Regions from separate parts of the Pseudoalteromonas sp. SR43-5 genome, predicted to be linked through region 3. Evidence: predicted binding sites of a transcription regulator. Region 3 holds the regulator's gene; each other region holds the start of a gene.

Region 1 (4,815 bases), on a different contig from region 3:
AATGCGGGCGATAGGTGATCATAATTGTTATAGCCATGCCGTTGAGCATTGCTTCAGGAAACCAAATTATGGCACTTAAATAAACGTAGTTATCTGCAAGTTCTTGCCAATTGTATTGCCCTATAGCTAAGTAAAATAAAGCACCTAGGCCTATTTTTATACAGGCTATAAATCCTGCGGTTATAAACGCACAAACAAATATATAAACAAAAAAATGACGAGGTAAATATTGGTAACTAATTATAAAGCCAAGATAGCTCAATAAAATAGGAATAAACGCACCAATAAACAGTTGTACTGGTAACAGCTCAAGTTCAATTTGACCAAAGGCAGCGAGTAGCGCTGTGGCAAGTAGGCTACTTAAAATAGTCAATCGCCAGCCTAAAATTAATGTAGCAGCCGTAACACCTAGGATGTGTAAATCAAGGCCAGTTAAAATGCCAGCCTTTATTCGCCAAAGCACTGCAAACACTAACGCACATGCAAGAACTCCAGTTTGACGGGCTGGCGTATTAAGCAATGTTTTATATGTTTTTTTATCAAAGCTTAGTAGGGCAATAATAATTACAAGGGCCCAAAGTAGCCCTTGTATTGTTATGCTGAGCATAGTAATTACTTAAATGTTGACCATATAGGGGCATGATCTGAGGGTTTTTCAATACCGCGCAGTTCGTAGTCAATACCAGTATCTATACAGCGTGCTGCAAGCTCATTAGTCGCAAGTACTACATCTATTCGAAGCCCTCGGTTATCTACAAACCCTTTAGAGCGATAGTCAAACCACGAATATTGATCGTCTGTTTCTGGGTTTTGTTCTCTAAAGGTGTCTTTAAAGCCCCAATTAAGTAATGTTGAAAGCCATTCACGCTCTACCGGTTGGAAAGAACACTTACCCGTTTTTAACCAACGCTTTGCATTAACTTCGCCAATCCCAATATCTAAATCGGTGGGTGATATGTTGATATCGCCCATAACAATGACGTCTTGATCAGGGGTGTGGTTGGTTTCAAGGTGTGTCATCAAATCTTTATAAAATTGTCGTTTATAAGGAAATTTAGTTTCGTGATTAATATTTTCACCTTGTGGGAAATAGCCATTCATGACGGTAAGGTCGCGACCGTTATCTTGTTCAACAGTGACGCTTATCATGCGTTTTTGCGATTCCTCTGTATCGGTAGCAAAGCCTTTTAAGACCGATTTAGGCTCTTTTTTGCATAACATAGCTACGCCATAATGGGCTTTTTGGCCATGAAAGTAGACGTGATATCCCATTTTTTGTACATCTTCTAGTGGGAATGCTTCGTCATGAACTTTAATCTCTTGCAAACCAATAACGTCTGGTTGATGTTTGTCGATAATTGCTTGTAATTGGTGAAGACGAGCACGCAGACCATTGATATTGAAAGAAATCACTTTCATAAAATTTACCTTAAAATTGGATCTATTTAATGAATTAAATTGTATCAGTAAATACGCGTATATAACATGACTGAAATGAGAAAATAGCTGCACAAATGTTGATCAATTGGTGAGTAAAGTTTAAACATTGTAAATGCAGTATTAATTTTTTAAATAAATAAAAAATTCAATTGAACTTAACTTTATTGAATATATAATGCGCGAAATTCACTTGTTTAGCTCGTTCAAATAGGATCTCTCATGAAAACACAACTACTTTTAGCTACTGCTTTATTAGCATCTGCAACTGCTTCAGCACAAAGCAATACTTACTTCAGTCAAGATAATAAAATTGAGTCTAAGTTATGTGTACTAAGCGCAAACGAAGGCTTTAGTGTTGCTCGTAAAGAAGCTGCTCAGCACGGTGTTTACTTATCTCGTTTTTCTAAAAGCATTTTATGTAATGGTGAAGATATTCGCGATATTGCTAAAAAAACGACATTAAGCAACGCATCAGTTGAGAAAGTAGAAGTATTTGCAAAAGACGCTCAACAAGAAACTCAATTATGTATGACGGCTTTAAAACAAGGTTTAGCACCTGTTCGTCAAAAAATTGGTAACTTAAACTCATTAAAATGTAATGGTCAAAACGTTACTGAGTTTGTTAAACGCTACCAAAACGCAGCAATCTAATTATTAGCTGAACTATATAACTAAAATTGAGATACCTGGTTTTTTACCGGGTATTTTTTTGCAAAAATTACAAGGTTGTTTGCAAAGCTTGCAAGCTTAACTTATTGAAACTGTTCAACAAATGCACAAATCAAGATTAAGTTGTTGATTGTTATAAGTTAACTATTATTGGCATTGGATTTGTATTAGTTAAAGTGACATTTAATTAATTACGAAGGATACGTCTTATGAAAAAGTTAACATTAGCAGCCACTATTTTAGCATCATTAAGCCTAGCGGCTTGTTCATCTAATCAAGGTCTTGAAAGAATAGACAGTGACTTTGCAAGTTTAGATAATGACAGCGATGGCTACATCTCAAAAGTTGAAGCTGATGACGATAGCATTTGGGGCCATTTTTCAAATATTGATACCAATATGGATAACGAAATTAGCCGCAAAGAATTCAACACTTACATGAAGTTAAACAATGGTAAAGTAGCCACTGATTCTGAAGTAAGTGAGTCGGCATTTAAAGCTGAAATCGCTAAATTCGATAAAATTGAAAGCAGCTTTTCAAGCTTAGATAACGACAGTAATGGCTATATTTCGGTAGTTGAAGGTAACGATGATGATATTTCAAATCACTTTGGTTACATGGATAAAAACCAAGATAAGCGCATCAGTAAAAGCGAGTTTATGGGTTACATTAAAAAATACGGTAACGCAGTAGCTGAAGATGATGCATTAGAAGCCATTAAACACAGCTAATATTTGTTGTTTTAAAGAGTAAATTAGAAGCCAGTGATAATCACTGGCTTTTTTGTATTTAAAATCTAGTTATTTAGTAGATATATTTTCCTAGTTTGGTGTTGTTCTGTCATAATAGATGGCTGTGTATTTTTATTTGTTAAGAGTGTGTATGGCGGGTCGGCGAATTAGTGATGAACAACTAGTTGAGATCATTGAAGCAGCTATTTTTGTTGCAGATAAGCCTGTGAGTAAACGCCACCTTAAAGATACTGTATTAATAGATTTAGCTATTTCTATGGCGCGAATAAACGACGCAATAGATACAATACAAGAACATTTTCAAACTCGTGGTATTCGCTTAGTTGAAGTTGGTAGTGGGTATCGTTTTCAGGCATGTAGTAGTTTAAGCCCTTGGTTAAATAACTTGTGGCAAGAACGCGCACCAAAATACTCACGTGCTTTACTGGAAACATTATCACTTATTGCATATAGGCAGCCCATTACGCGCGGTGAAATTGAGCAAGTAAGGGGTGTTACTACGGGTTCGAATATTATTAAAACCCTACTCGAAAGAGATTGGGTTAAAGTGGTAGGGCATAAAGAGGTTCCGGGTAAGCCGGCTTTATATGCAACTACTAAACAATTTTTAGATTATTTTTCGTTAACTGGACTTGAAAACTTACCTGCGCTGCCAACAGAGCAGCAAAGTAAAATTAACCAGTTATTGAGCGATCCTTCTGTGAGAGAACCATCCGAATGAGTATTATACAAGGTGAAAAGTTACAAAAAGTCTTAGCCCGTGCAGGCGTAGGCTCACGCCGTGAAATGGAAAAATACATTGATGCAAACCGCGTTAGTGTAAACGGTAAAGTGGCAAAGTTAGGTGACCGTGTTGAAGAAACTGATTTAATTCGTGTAGACGGACACACTGTAAAGATTGAAGAAAAAGCAGATAGAATCTGTCGTGTAATTATGTATAACAAACCCGAAGGTGAGTTAAGCACACGTAAAGATCCAGAAGGGCGTCGTACCGTATTTGACCGACTTCCTCGTATTGATGGTGAGCGTTGGATTGCGGTTGGCCGATTAGACGTTAATACTTCGGGTTTGATGCTCTTTACTAATGATGGTGAATTAGCTAACCGCTTGATGCACCCAAGCTATGAAGTAGAGCGTGAATACTCTGCGCGTGTATTTGGTGAAGTAACCAATGAAACGGTTAAAAACTTACTACGTGGTGTTGAGCTTGAAGATGGTCCAGCCAAATTCACGACTGTAACCCCTATGGGTGGCGAAGGCGTTAACCGCTGGTTTAACGTAACGTTAAATGAAGGACGTAACCGTGAAGTACGTCGTTTATGGCAGTCTCAAGATGCGGAAGTATCTCGTCTTATTCGTATTCGTTACGGTAAACTAGAGCTTGATAAGCGCGTGCCACAAGGTGGTTGGATGGAGTATGATTTAGAAACAGTAAACTACTTACGCAAAACCGTTAAATTAGGGCGCGAGACACAAACTAAGCTTTCTGTTATGCCTGAAAAACGCAAAGATAAACGCGCTAAAATCAACCAGATCCGCAAAGCAGTTAAAAAACACAATCAACGTGTTAAGCCTACCAAACGTAAATAATAAATTAGTTATTTATTGCACACAAAAAAGCCGCTAATTGCGGCTTTTTTAATGTGTGTTGTTTAAATTTTTTAAACTATAAATTACTTTTTTACTTGAGCATCTAACGATTCGCCATTCACTTTACTAGAATCATCGCTCATCAAGTATAAGTAGGTTGGCATTAAATCTTCTGGTGTAGCAAGCGCGTCTCTATCTTCTCCTGGGTATGCAGCAGCACGCATAGAAGTGCGAGTAGCGCCTGGATTAATACAGTTTATACGAATATTCGTTTTACCTACTTCACATGCCCATGTTTGCATCATGCCTTCTACAGCAAATTTTGAGATGGCGTATGGCCCCCAAAATTCACGGCCTTTGCGGC
Region 2 (4,815 bases), on a different contig from region 3:
CAGCTTCATCGGCGTTAACACCATGAATTTCTATCGCTTTTGCAAGGCTGTCAAATAGCTCATCTTTATCCACTGGTTTAGTTATGAATGCAAAAATGCCCTGCTTAGTTGCCTCTACTGCATCAGGAATTGAGCCGTGCGCTGTCATCATAATGACAGGTAATGCAGGGTAGCGGCTTTGCAGCTGACGATGCAGTGCCATACCATCCATTTCATCCATGCGTAAGTCGGTTATTACGGCGTCAAACACTTGGCTTTTAAGTATTTGTAGTGCGGTTAAGCCGCTTTCGCAGGTTGTTACTTCGTATCCTTTTGATTCAATACGAATAGCGAGCAGTTTTAATAAGCTAGCGTCGTCGTCTACGAGTAATACTTTTGCACCTTGTACTTTAGTTGCGGCCATAGTTACTGCTCCTTCGTTTCTTCTCGTAGTAAAAGTTGCTGCTCAATCGTTGCTAACGATGAGAGGGTTTCTTGCATTTTATTATTAAGTGCTTGCTGCTCTTTTTTAGCATTTATTTGCATAGTTACTTGCTGCTTTTGAAGCCATAAATATTGCTTTATGTCATCAGGCCAAAAGTAAGCAAGATCGAGCTTTAGCAACTGAGTCATTACCGTATTTGGATCATTATTTATGTTTAAGCACATAAATTTAAAAAAGCGTTTAAGCTCGTTTTCGCCTGTAAAAACATTTTTGCTAGGTACCAATTTAAACCCGCCACACTGATTAGCGTGCCATGCAATAACTTGCTCTGCAGGAGGATAGCTTGGTTCAATTTTTGGTCTAGGTTTTGGACTAGGGTTACTGTTTTTGTCGGTCGTTTTTTTTGTATCGACCACAGGTGCAGGTGTAATTGACACACGCTCTTCTTGCCCATTATTAATTTCACAACCTGATATAACCATGCTGCTACTGAGCACACATAAAATAGCGATTAAACGCAAGCGCATGTTAATTAACTCCTAGATTTTTTGTTATGGGAATTTTAATTGAAAACCGGCAACCATGTGGCTCGTTATGCTCAACACTAAGTGTACCTCTTAGCTGTTCAACAGACTCTTTTACAATAGTTAAACCCAGCCCACTGCCTTGCAGCGTAACATTTTTACTGTGTTTACCTTGATAAAATGCGCTGAAAATTTGAGTTTTTTCTTGCTCTTTAATACCGCACCCTTTATCAAGTACAACGATACAAAGCTGGTTTTGCTCAAGCGCTAAATTAATAGTAACGCTTTGCTTATCTTCTGAAAATTTTAAGCCATTTGAAATAAGCTGAATTAAAATCATCTCAATAAGCTCACTAGGTAAAGCAAGCGGTTTGTTAGGTAAAGTATTTTGCCACTGCAGAGCTTGCTGACGCGCAGTTAAGCGATGCTCAAAATGGCTATTAATTTTATTAATAAGAAGACTAAATTCAACTTCGCTTAGGCTATCTTTACTGGTGCGAATAGCATTATAACTCAGCAAGCTGTCAATCATTGTACGAAGGCGCACCATAGATTGGCTAATAAGCTCAAGCACTGCTTTTTGCTCAGCGGTAATTGGACCTACTATTTCATCAGTTAATAAGTCAGTGCCTTCGACCATTGAAGCAAGCGGCGTTTTTAGCTCATGAGTTACATGGCGTAAAAAAGTATCTTTTTGCTGCTCAAGCATATGAAGCTGTTCTTGTACCCATTGGAGCTTTTCTCCTAGCTCAACAAGCTCAGCTGAACCTTTCACAGATATTTTTTGCTGCCAATGCCCCTGCCCAAGCTTATCAATAACCGTAGTTAACCCTTTTAGCCGCCCACTTATGCGCCATAAAAAACCTCCCCCAACAATTAAAGTCAGTGGAATAAGTGCCACCAGCCAATTTATAAATGACGCTTGCAGGCTTGTAAGCTCTTTTTGGTTATTGGTAATTTGCGCTTCGTTTTTATCACGTAACCATAAAGTAAGTTCAGCAATTAAATCGCTCACTGGCACAAATAGCTCAGCTTGTTGTTGTTTTTGCTCAACGAGTTTTACATGCGCGGTTTGTAAGGTGGTATATAAGCGTTGCCATTGGTTGATATACTCTTTATTCGTGTTTACAAATTTGAGTTCATCAATGCTTTGTAGGGATGATTGCCATTTATCGACAATGAGCTTATCAAGCGATTCACTTTTTAATACCCAGTTTTGTCTAGTGGCGCGTTCAAGGCTGTTGAGTTCTTGCTTTAAAGTGTTAAACGATTTGGTAACTTGGTAGTTGCTACTCACAATACTTTGAGTAACCGCTAATTGCTTATTAAGCGCATTTAAAAATACGATCACCACTATAGAAAGCGGCAGTAACGAAAGCAGCATACTCATTGCAAATTGCCCAATTAAATTAGGCCGCCAGTTAAGCATTGCTTGGTATTTTTTAGCTATGGTTGCTGGCATTTCGTTTAGTCCTTTTAAGTTAAGCGTTCTATTATTAAGTGCTTACCTTATACACTAGCTGAACCAGCAATTATATTTAATACGATTAACAGCCAGCACTACAAAACAATGTGTCGCCAAATAGAGACAACGTAACTCGTTGATTTTAATAAACTCCCTTTTAACCCCGCTAAATAGTGTTGCAAAAGGCGCACAAAAATTACAATAAACCCAGTAAAAACTTCTCACTGGCTTAAAGCTAAAACAATAACCAGTTGAAAAATAACAACAATTATTATTGGCACCATTTTTGTAATAGGAGTAATAACTTTAATCAATAAGGAAATAATTATGAACAAACGCATTTTAGTAATTTCATCATTACTGGCTTTAGGCTTTTTAGGCGCTAATGCACACGCAATGGACGTTCACGCGACTTTTAACGAACTTGATAAAGACAGTAACGGCACATTAAGTGAAGCCGAAGCAGGTGAAGATGCTGTGTTACACGAGAATTTTTCTCAAATTGATACTAATCAAGATGGGCAATTGTCGCTAGATGAATTCAAAAAATTTATTCAATAAACTCATTTAATAAGGAACGTGATTATGAAACAACTTATAGCCGCTTTTTCATTAATGTTTTTAGCAATTAGTGCCACTGTAATTGCATCGCCAACAAATGTGCGTTTTGCCCACTTAGATAAAGATATGGACGGACAAATATCAATTGCAGAAGCAAAGGAAGACAAGGAAGTAATGAGACAGTTTGCCGACTTAGATGAAGACGGTGATGAAAAAGTCTCAAAAAAAGAATTTGAAAGCTTTAAACCTTAATGAGTAATTACTGATTAAGCTTTACTTAAGCTTGTTATAGGTAAACTGGAATTAAAAGCATTTGCCATAATCCCTGAGGGAGTGTGTAAAAGGATTTAATGTTGGGAGTTAAATTACGGCAAGTGCTTTTTCCTTTTCACTTTATTTTAGCCACAAACTTTAAATACATCTTTTGGAAGGAACACCATGAAGATACTTCCCCTTATTATAAGCATCTTAATGCTATTAAGCTTTGATGCCGCTGCACTTGATGTAAAGCAACGCTTTGATCACCTCGATAGCGACAAAAGTGGCTATTTAACGCATGACGAACTTGATCCCCAACCACAACTATTAAACACATTTGTAAAATGGGACAAAAACCAAGATAACCAAATTTCGTTAATCGAATTTAAAAATTACCTTACCAATAACCTCTACTGAGTATTTTTCATGAAAAAAACAAGCTATATAGCGCTTTTTGCGTTTAGTATTTTTAGCACATTAGGCTTTGCTGCAAGCAACAATGTTGCAGAGCAATTTGAAAAACTTGATAGAAACCAGGATGGTTTTTTAACACGTTCAGAAACCGCTGTAGACCCCGCTTTGTGGTCTCGGTTTTCAAGCTATGATCAAGACAAAGACGGCAAGCTAACGCTAAGTGAATACAGTTTATACGCTAGTAAATAAACCCTTTCAAAAGCTAGATATTTTATGTTCTAGCTTTACTGCTTTTTTCTTCATCATAATTTGTCTCACATATTGGTATTATAAAGTTGGGTTTGCTAGTGTTAACGCACTAACAATAAAAAATAATGCCTTATGTCGCTCAAAAAAATAATAAAACCACTCATACTAGCCAGCCTTTGCGCTAGTTCTAGTTACACTATTGCACAAACAAAAGTAATTTATAATGCCAACGGTTATACCCCTTTATATCAAGGTGAAGTACAGCAGTTTACTACCCTCGTTATTAAAAATGGCAAGGTAGTAAAACTAGGTAGCGATACACTTAAAGATAGCTACCCAGATGCCAAGCTAATTGACGCGCACGGTAATACCTTATTACCAGGCTTAATTGATGCTCATGGGCACGTTATTGGCCTTGGCGATAATTTATCGCAACTTGATGTACGCGGTGCAAAATCGGTTGATGAAGTAACGAATAAACTAAAAGTATTTGCCGATAACAAACAAGGTTGGATCATAGGGCGAGGTTGGAACCAAGAGCTATGGCCTGATACACGCTTTCCTACGGCTAAAGATTTAGACAAAGTAGTTAACGATCGACCTGTGGTGCTTTCTCGAGTTGATAGCCATGCCATTTGGGTTAATTCAAAAGCGCTCGAACTTGCAGGTATTACCGCCCAAACAAAAGCACCTGAAGGCGGTGAGATAATTAAAGACGAATTTGGCAATCCTACGGGTATTTTTGTAGACAAAGCAGAATCGCTAATTACACAGCATATGCCAGCCCCTTCAAAACAAGATATAAGTGACTCACTAGATGCAGCTGGTAAACATTTATTAAGTTTAGGCATTACCTCTACTCACGATGCAGGTATTGATAAAACCACATGGGAGGTTTACAAAGAGCGCGGCGACCTTGG
Region 3 (4,815 bases):
GCATTTAATACAAAAGATGGTTTTGGCATTAAAGCACTTATAAACAGTGGCTTTGAAGTAGCTGTTATTACTGGTCGTCATTCACAGATAGTACAACAACGTATGAGCAGCTTAACCGTACAGCATATTTATCAAGGCCAAGAAAATAAGCTCATTGCCTATCAAGAATTAAAAGATAAACTCAACCTTAGCGATGAACAAATTGCTTATATTGGTGATGACGGTCCTGACATGCCTGTTATGGAGTTAGTAGGCTTTGCCGTTGCAGTAAATGATGCCCACCCTCTTATTAAGCGTTTGTCACATTATGTAACGCAAATGCCTGGTGGTTTTGGCGCTGTGAGAGAACTCACCGATTTGCTCATGCTTGAAAATGGTAAAGCATTGACTACACAAGGCACTAGTTCATGAATGCAGCGCGCATAATATTAAGCGTTTTATTCATTAGCTGTATGGTTTGGCTTTGGTACCCTTATTTTACACAAACAAATATTGTGCCTAAGGCTGAGCCTGAAGTTGTTGCTAAGCCTGATTACATAGCTATTGAGCTCAAACAGACAGCCTATGATGAGCAAGGTAAAATTAGCCACAAAGTCACTGCGGCTAAAATGGAGCTATACCAGCAATTAGGTTTCACGTTTTTTGAAAAACCCATTTTTACTTTATATAACGAGCAACAAACGTGGCAAATAAATGCAGACGAAGCAACATTATATGAAGATAAACAATTAATTTTAGAAGGTAATGTGGTTGCCAAAAATTTAACCGATAACGCCATGATAGACAAAATCAATGCTGATAATATTCAGGTTGATATAAAGTTATTAACAATGCGTTCGGAGCAACCCGTCATTATCACTGGACCCAATTTAAAAATCACCGGTAAAGGCCTAGAAGCCGACTTGAAAACCGAAGTGATAAAACTAATTAACCATACGCGAACCATATATTATGACCAATAAAATATTAAAATCACTTATAATTCCTACACTTATACTAGCGTTTAATAGTAGTGCTGCAGAGCAAAACACGCAACCTGCTGCCAATCAAATTTCAATAAGTGCCGACAAGCAAGAAGGTCAATTGAAAGCTAATGTGGGTATTTTTGAGAAAAACGTTGAGATTATTCACGGTAATCGCCGCATTACAGCCGATCGCCTCGAAGTACACAAACGTGATGAACTTGGTGATAATAAACAATTATTAATTGCCACAGGTAGCCCTGCGCACTTTGAAGAAAAGCAATCAGACGGCACGACTATGAGCGCCAGTGCTGACGAAGTACGTTATGATGTATCTAAGCGTTTTTTAACGCTTGTTGGTAATGCACAAGTTTCGCAAGCCGGACAAAAAATAAATGCTAAAAGTATTACCTACGACATAGAGCAGCAGCTCATCAGTGCCGAAAAAGATGAAAACTCAACTGACCGCGTTCACACAATTTTAGTACCGATCGAAACTAAAAAAAGTAAAAAAGGCGATAAAGGTCAACCATGAGCACATTAAAAGCAGAACTATTAGCAAAAAGCTATAAAGGTCGTGAAGTTGTAAAAAACGTCGGCCTTGAAGTACAAGCTGGCAGTATAGTTGGCTTACTTGGCCCTAACGGTGCTGGTAAAACAACGACTTTTTATATGATTGTAGGGCTTGTTCCTAGCGACAAAGGTAAAATATCTATTGATGATAACGATATTACTCTTTTACCTATGCATAGTCGTGCTAGATTAGGCATAGGCTACTTACCACAAGAGTCATCGATTTTTAGAAAGCTGACTGTTTATCAAAACTTAATGGCCATTTTAGAAACGCGCAAAGAACTAAATAAACAAGCCAGAGAAGACACGCTCAATAACTTATTAGATGAATTTAGCATACAACACATTCGTGATAGCCAAGGTATGGCATTATCGGGGGGAGAACGTCGTCGTGTAGAAATAGCACGAGCGCTGGCAGCAGATCCTAAATTTATATTACTGGATGAACCGTTTGCCGGTGTTGACCCTATTTCGGTATTAGATATAAAGAAAATAATAGAACATCTTAAAAATCGTGGGATTGGTGTATTAATTACCGACCATAACGTAAGAGAGACCCTTGATGTTTGTGAAAAAGCCTACATTGTTTCTCATGGGGAGCTGATTGCATCAGGTACTCCAGAACACGTATTAAATGATAAAACAGTACGCGATGTTTACTTAGGCGAGCAATTTAGGCTGTAACATTTACGCCATGTCTTTAAGCATCTGCTAGTATTAATTATAACAACATAAAAGGATTGTTAGAGATACATGAGGCAATCACTACAGCTGCGCATGGGCCAGCAACTTACAATGACTCCACAGTTGCAACAAGCTATTCGTTTGTTGCAACTCAGTACATTGGATCTCCAGCAAGAAATACAAGAAGCTCTCGACAGTAATCCACTATTAGAGGTTGAAGAGGCAGACTATTCCGAAGACGCTGCTGGTAAAAACGAGCAAAAAGCTGATACCGATGACATAACTGTTAGCGCATCTGCTGATGATGCTCCGAGCGAATACGAACAAGATACTGGTGAAGCACTTGCAAAAGACACGCTAAGTGACGACATGGCTATGGATGTCAGTTGGGATGAGTACATGAGTGCCGCTCCTGCAGCCTCATCAGGTCCAATGCCTGAAGACGAATCAATATACCAAGGCGCCTCTACTGAAACGCTCCATGAGTATTTAATGTGGCAATTACAACTAACGCCATTTAGCCCTACAGACGAAGCTATTGCTATTGCTATTGTAGAAGCTGTCGATGATTCAGGTATTTTAACACTAAGCTGCGAAGAGATTTTAGAAAGCTTTAATCAAGAAAACGAAGATGATAACGAAGTCGAACTTGATGAAATTGAAGCGGTATTAAAACGCATCCAACTGTTTGATCCTGTTGGTATTGCTGCACGTAGTTTACAAGAGTGTTTGTGTATTCAGCTTAATCAATTTGATAAAGAAACACCTTATATTAATGAAACGAAAATGATTTTAACCGAGCATATTGATCTATTAGCAGCTCGCGACTATCGTACATTAATGAAAAAAACTAAGCTCAAAGAAGAAGAGCTTAAAGAAGTAATGACACTAATACATACTCTCAACCCAAAACCTGCAGATACTATTGTAAGGGAAGAATCTGAGTATGTTATTCCTGATGTGTCAGTTAAAAAAATTAAAGGCCGCTGGGTTGTCGAATTAAACCCAGATAGCATGCCTAAAATTCGTGTTAATAGCCAATACGCAGCAATGTCTCGCACTGTAAAATCAAGTGGCGACAGCCAGTTTATTCGCTCACATTTACAAGAAGCTAAATGGTTTATTAAAAGCTTAGAAAGTAGAAACGACACGCTATTAAAAGTTACTAATTGTATTGTTAAGCAACAACAAGGCTTTTTTGAACATGGCCCTGAAGCCATGAAACCAATGGTTTTAAATGATGTTGCTGAAATGGTAGAAATGCACGAATCGACAATTTCTCGCGTAACTACTCAAAAGTACATGCATACACCCCGTGGTATATTTGAGCTTAAATATTTTTTCTCAAGCCATGTAAGTACTGAAAACGGTGGTGAATGTTCATCTACAGCAATACGTGCGCTTATCCGAAAATTAATCGCAGCAGAAAACTCAGCAAAACCATTGAGTGATAGCAAAATAGCGGATATATTGGCTGAGCAAGGAATTAAAGTAGCGAGACGTACAATCGCAAAATACCGCGAATCTCTTGCTATTCCACCGTCAAATCAGCGTAAAAGTCTGATTTAAGACGCTAAACTAAGAGGGTAATGCTTATGCAACTAAACTTAACTGGTCGTCACGTAGAATTAACCGATTCACTAAGAGACTATATTAATACTAAATTTGCGAAGCTTGAAAGACACTCTGATCATATTAATAATGTTCATGTCATTCTCGATGTAGAAAAATTAAATCAAAAAGCAGAAGCCACAATACACGTAAGCGGTGCTGAGCTATTTGCCTCTACAGAACATCAAGATATGTATGCCGCTATTGACTCGTTGATCGACAAGCTCGATCGCCAAGTAATCAAACACAAAGAGAAGCTTGCTCGACACTAATATGATGAAATTAAGTTCACTTATATGCCAGGACTGCAGCAAAGCTGCGGTCCTTTTTAATAGCAAAAAAAGAATTTTAGAGTTCATTAGCGAACTTGCTCACGACAAACTTCCGTATTTACCGCAACAAGATATTCTTAATGCTTTAATGAGCAGAGAGAAATTAGGTAGTACAGGTATAGGACGTGGCATTGCTATTCCTCATGGAAGAATGAGCGGTGCAGAAGAGCCTTTGGCTTTAGTGCTCGTTAGCGAAACTCCAATAAACTTTGATGCAATCGATAATCGCCCTGTTGATATTTTTGTCGCACTCATCGTACCAGATGGCGATAACCAGCAGCACTTAAAGACTCTAGCAACCATTGCTGATAAACTAAACAACAAAGATTTTTGTAAACAGTTACGCAGTGCAAAATCTGATACTGAGCTTTACCAAGTTATTGTCGATCAATCATAGTTTTATAAAGGGTGTTAAATGGAGTTAATTATCATAAGCGGCCGTTCTGGTTCTGGAAAGTCGGTTGCTTTGCGCGTTGTAGAAGATTTAGGTTATTATTGCGTAGATAATATTCCAGTAAACCTACTACCTTCATTAGTTCGCAGTGTGTCTGATAGCTACGATAAAATTGCTGTTAGCATAGATGTGCGCAACATACCTAAAGAACAAGATGAATTTAACGATATTCTTGAATACTTACCAGGCTTTGCAAACC

Evidence for each region. The regulator sigma-54, encoded in region 3, starts transcription at its own class of promoters, with help from an activator protein. The targets are predictions, from matches to a motif close to GTTGGCACGNNNNTNGNNT.
Region 1: a site for sigma-54 is predicted at 2,259-2,277, ahead of H5090_RS02645 (EF-hand domain-containing protein). Genes of this name have one in related genera too.
Region 2: a site for sigma-54 is predicted at 2,687-2,705, ahead of H5090_RS11190 (EF-hand domain-containing protein). Genes of this name have one in related genera too.

Annotation. Positions count from the first base shown of each region.
Region 1 is NZ_JACJEA010000003.1:38,907-43,721, forward strand. It holds gene H5090_RS02630 (energy-coupling factor ABC transporter permease) at 1-607, opposite strand, end outside; gene xthA (exodeoxyribonuclease III) at 613-1,419, opposite strand; gene H5090_RS02640 (hypothetical protein) at 1,660-2,091, shown strand; gene H5090_RS02645 (EF-hand domain-containing protein) at 2,319-2,840, shown strand; gene scpB (SMC-Scp complex subunit ScpB) at 2,992-3,582, shown strand; gene rluB (23S rRNA pseudouridine(2605) synthase RluB) at 3,579-4,451, shown strand; gene H5090_RS02660 (YciK family oxidoreductase) at 4,535-4,815, opposite strand, start outside.
Region 2 is NZ_JACJEA010000016.1:67,341-72,155, forward strand. It holds gene H5090_RS11175 (sigma 54-interacting transcriptional regulator) at 1-403, opposite strand, end outside; gene H5090_RS11180 (hypothetical protein) at 406-951, opposite strand; gene H5090_RS11185 (sensor histidine kinase KdpD) at 953-2,410, opposite strand; gene H5090_RS11190 (EF-hand domain-containing protein) at 2,741-2,974, shown strand; gene H5090_RS11195 (hypothetical protein) at 2,999-3,226, shown strand; gene H5090_RS11200 (calcium dependent protein) at 3,413-3,649, shown strand; gene H5090_RS11205 (calcium-binding protein) at 3,659-3,895, shown strand; gene H5090_RS11210 (amidohydrolase) at 4,028-4,815, shown strand, end outside.
Region 3 is NZ_JACJEA010000001.1:110,343-115,157, forward strand. It holds gene kdsC (3-deoxy-manno-octulosonate-8-phosphatase KdsC) at 1-411, shown strand, start outside; gene lptC (LPS export ABC transporter periplasmic protein LptC) at 408-962, shown strand; gene lptA (lipopolysaccharide transport periplasmic protein LptA) at 952-1,497, shown strand; gene lptB (LPS export ABC transporter ATP-binding protein) at 1,494-2,219, shown strand; gene H5090_RS00560 (RNA polymerase factor sigma-54) at 2,289-3,788, shown strand; gene hpf (ribosome hibernation promoting factor) at 3,815-4,102, shown strand; gene ptsN (PTS IIA-like nitrogen regulatory protein PtsN) at 4,107-4,559, shown strand; gene rapZ (RNase adapter RapZ) at 4,578-4,815, shown strand, end outside.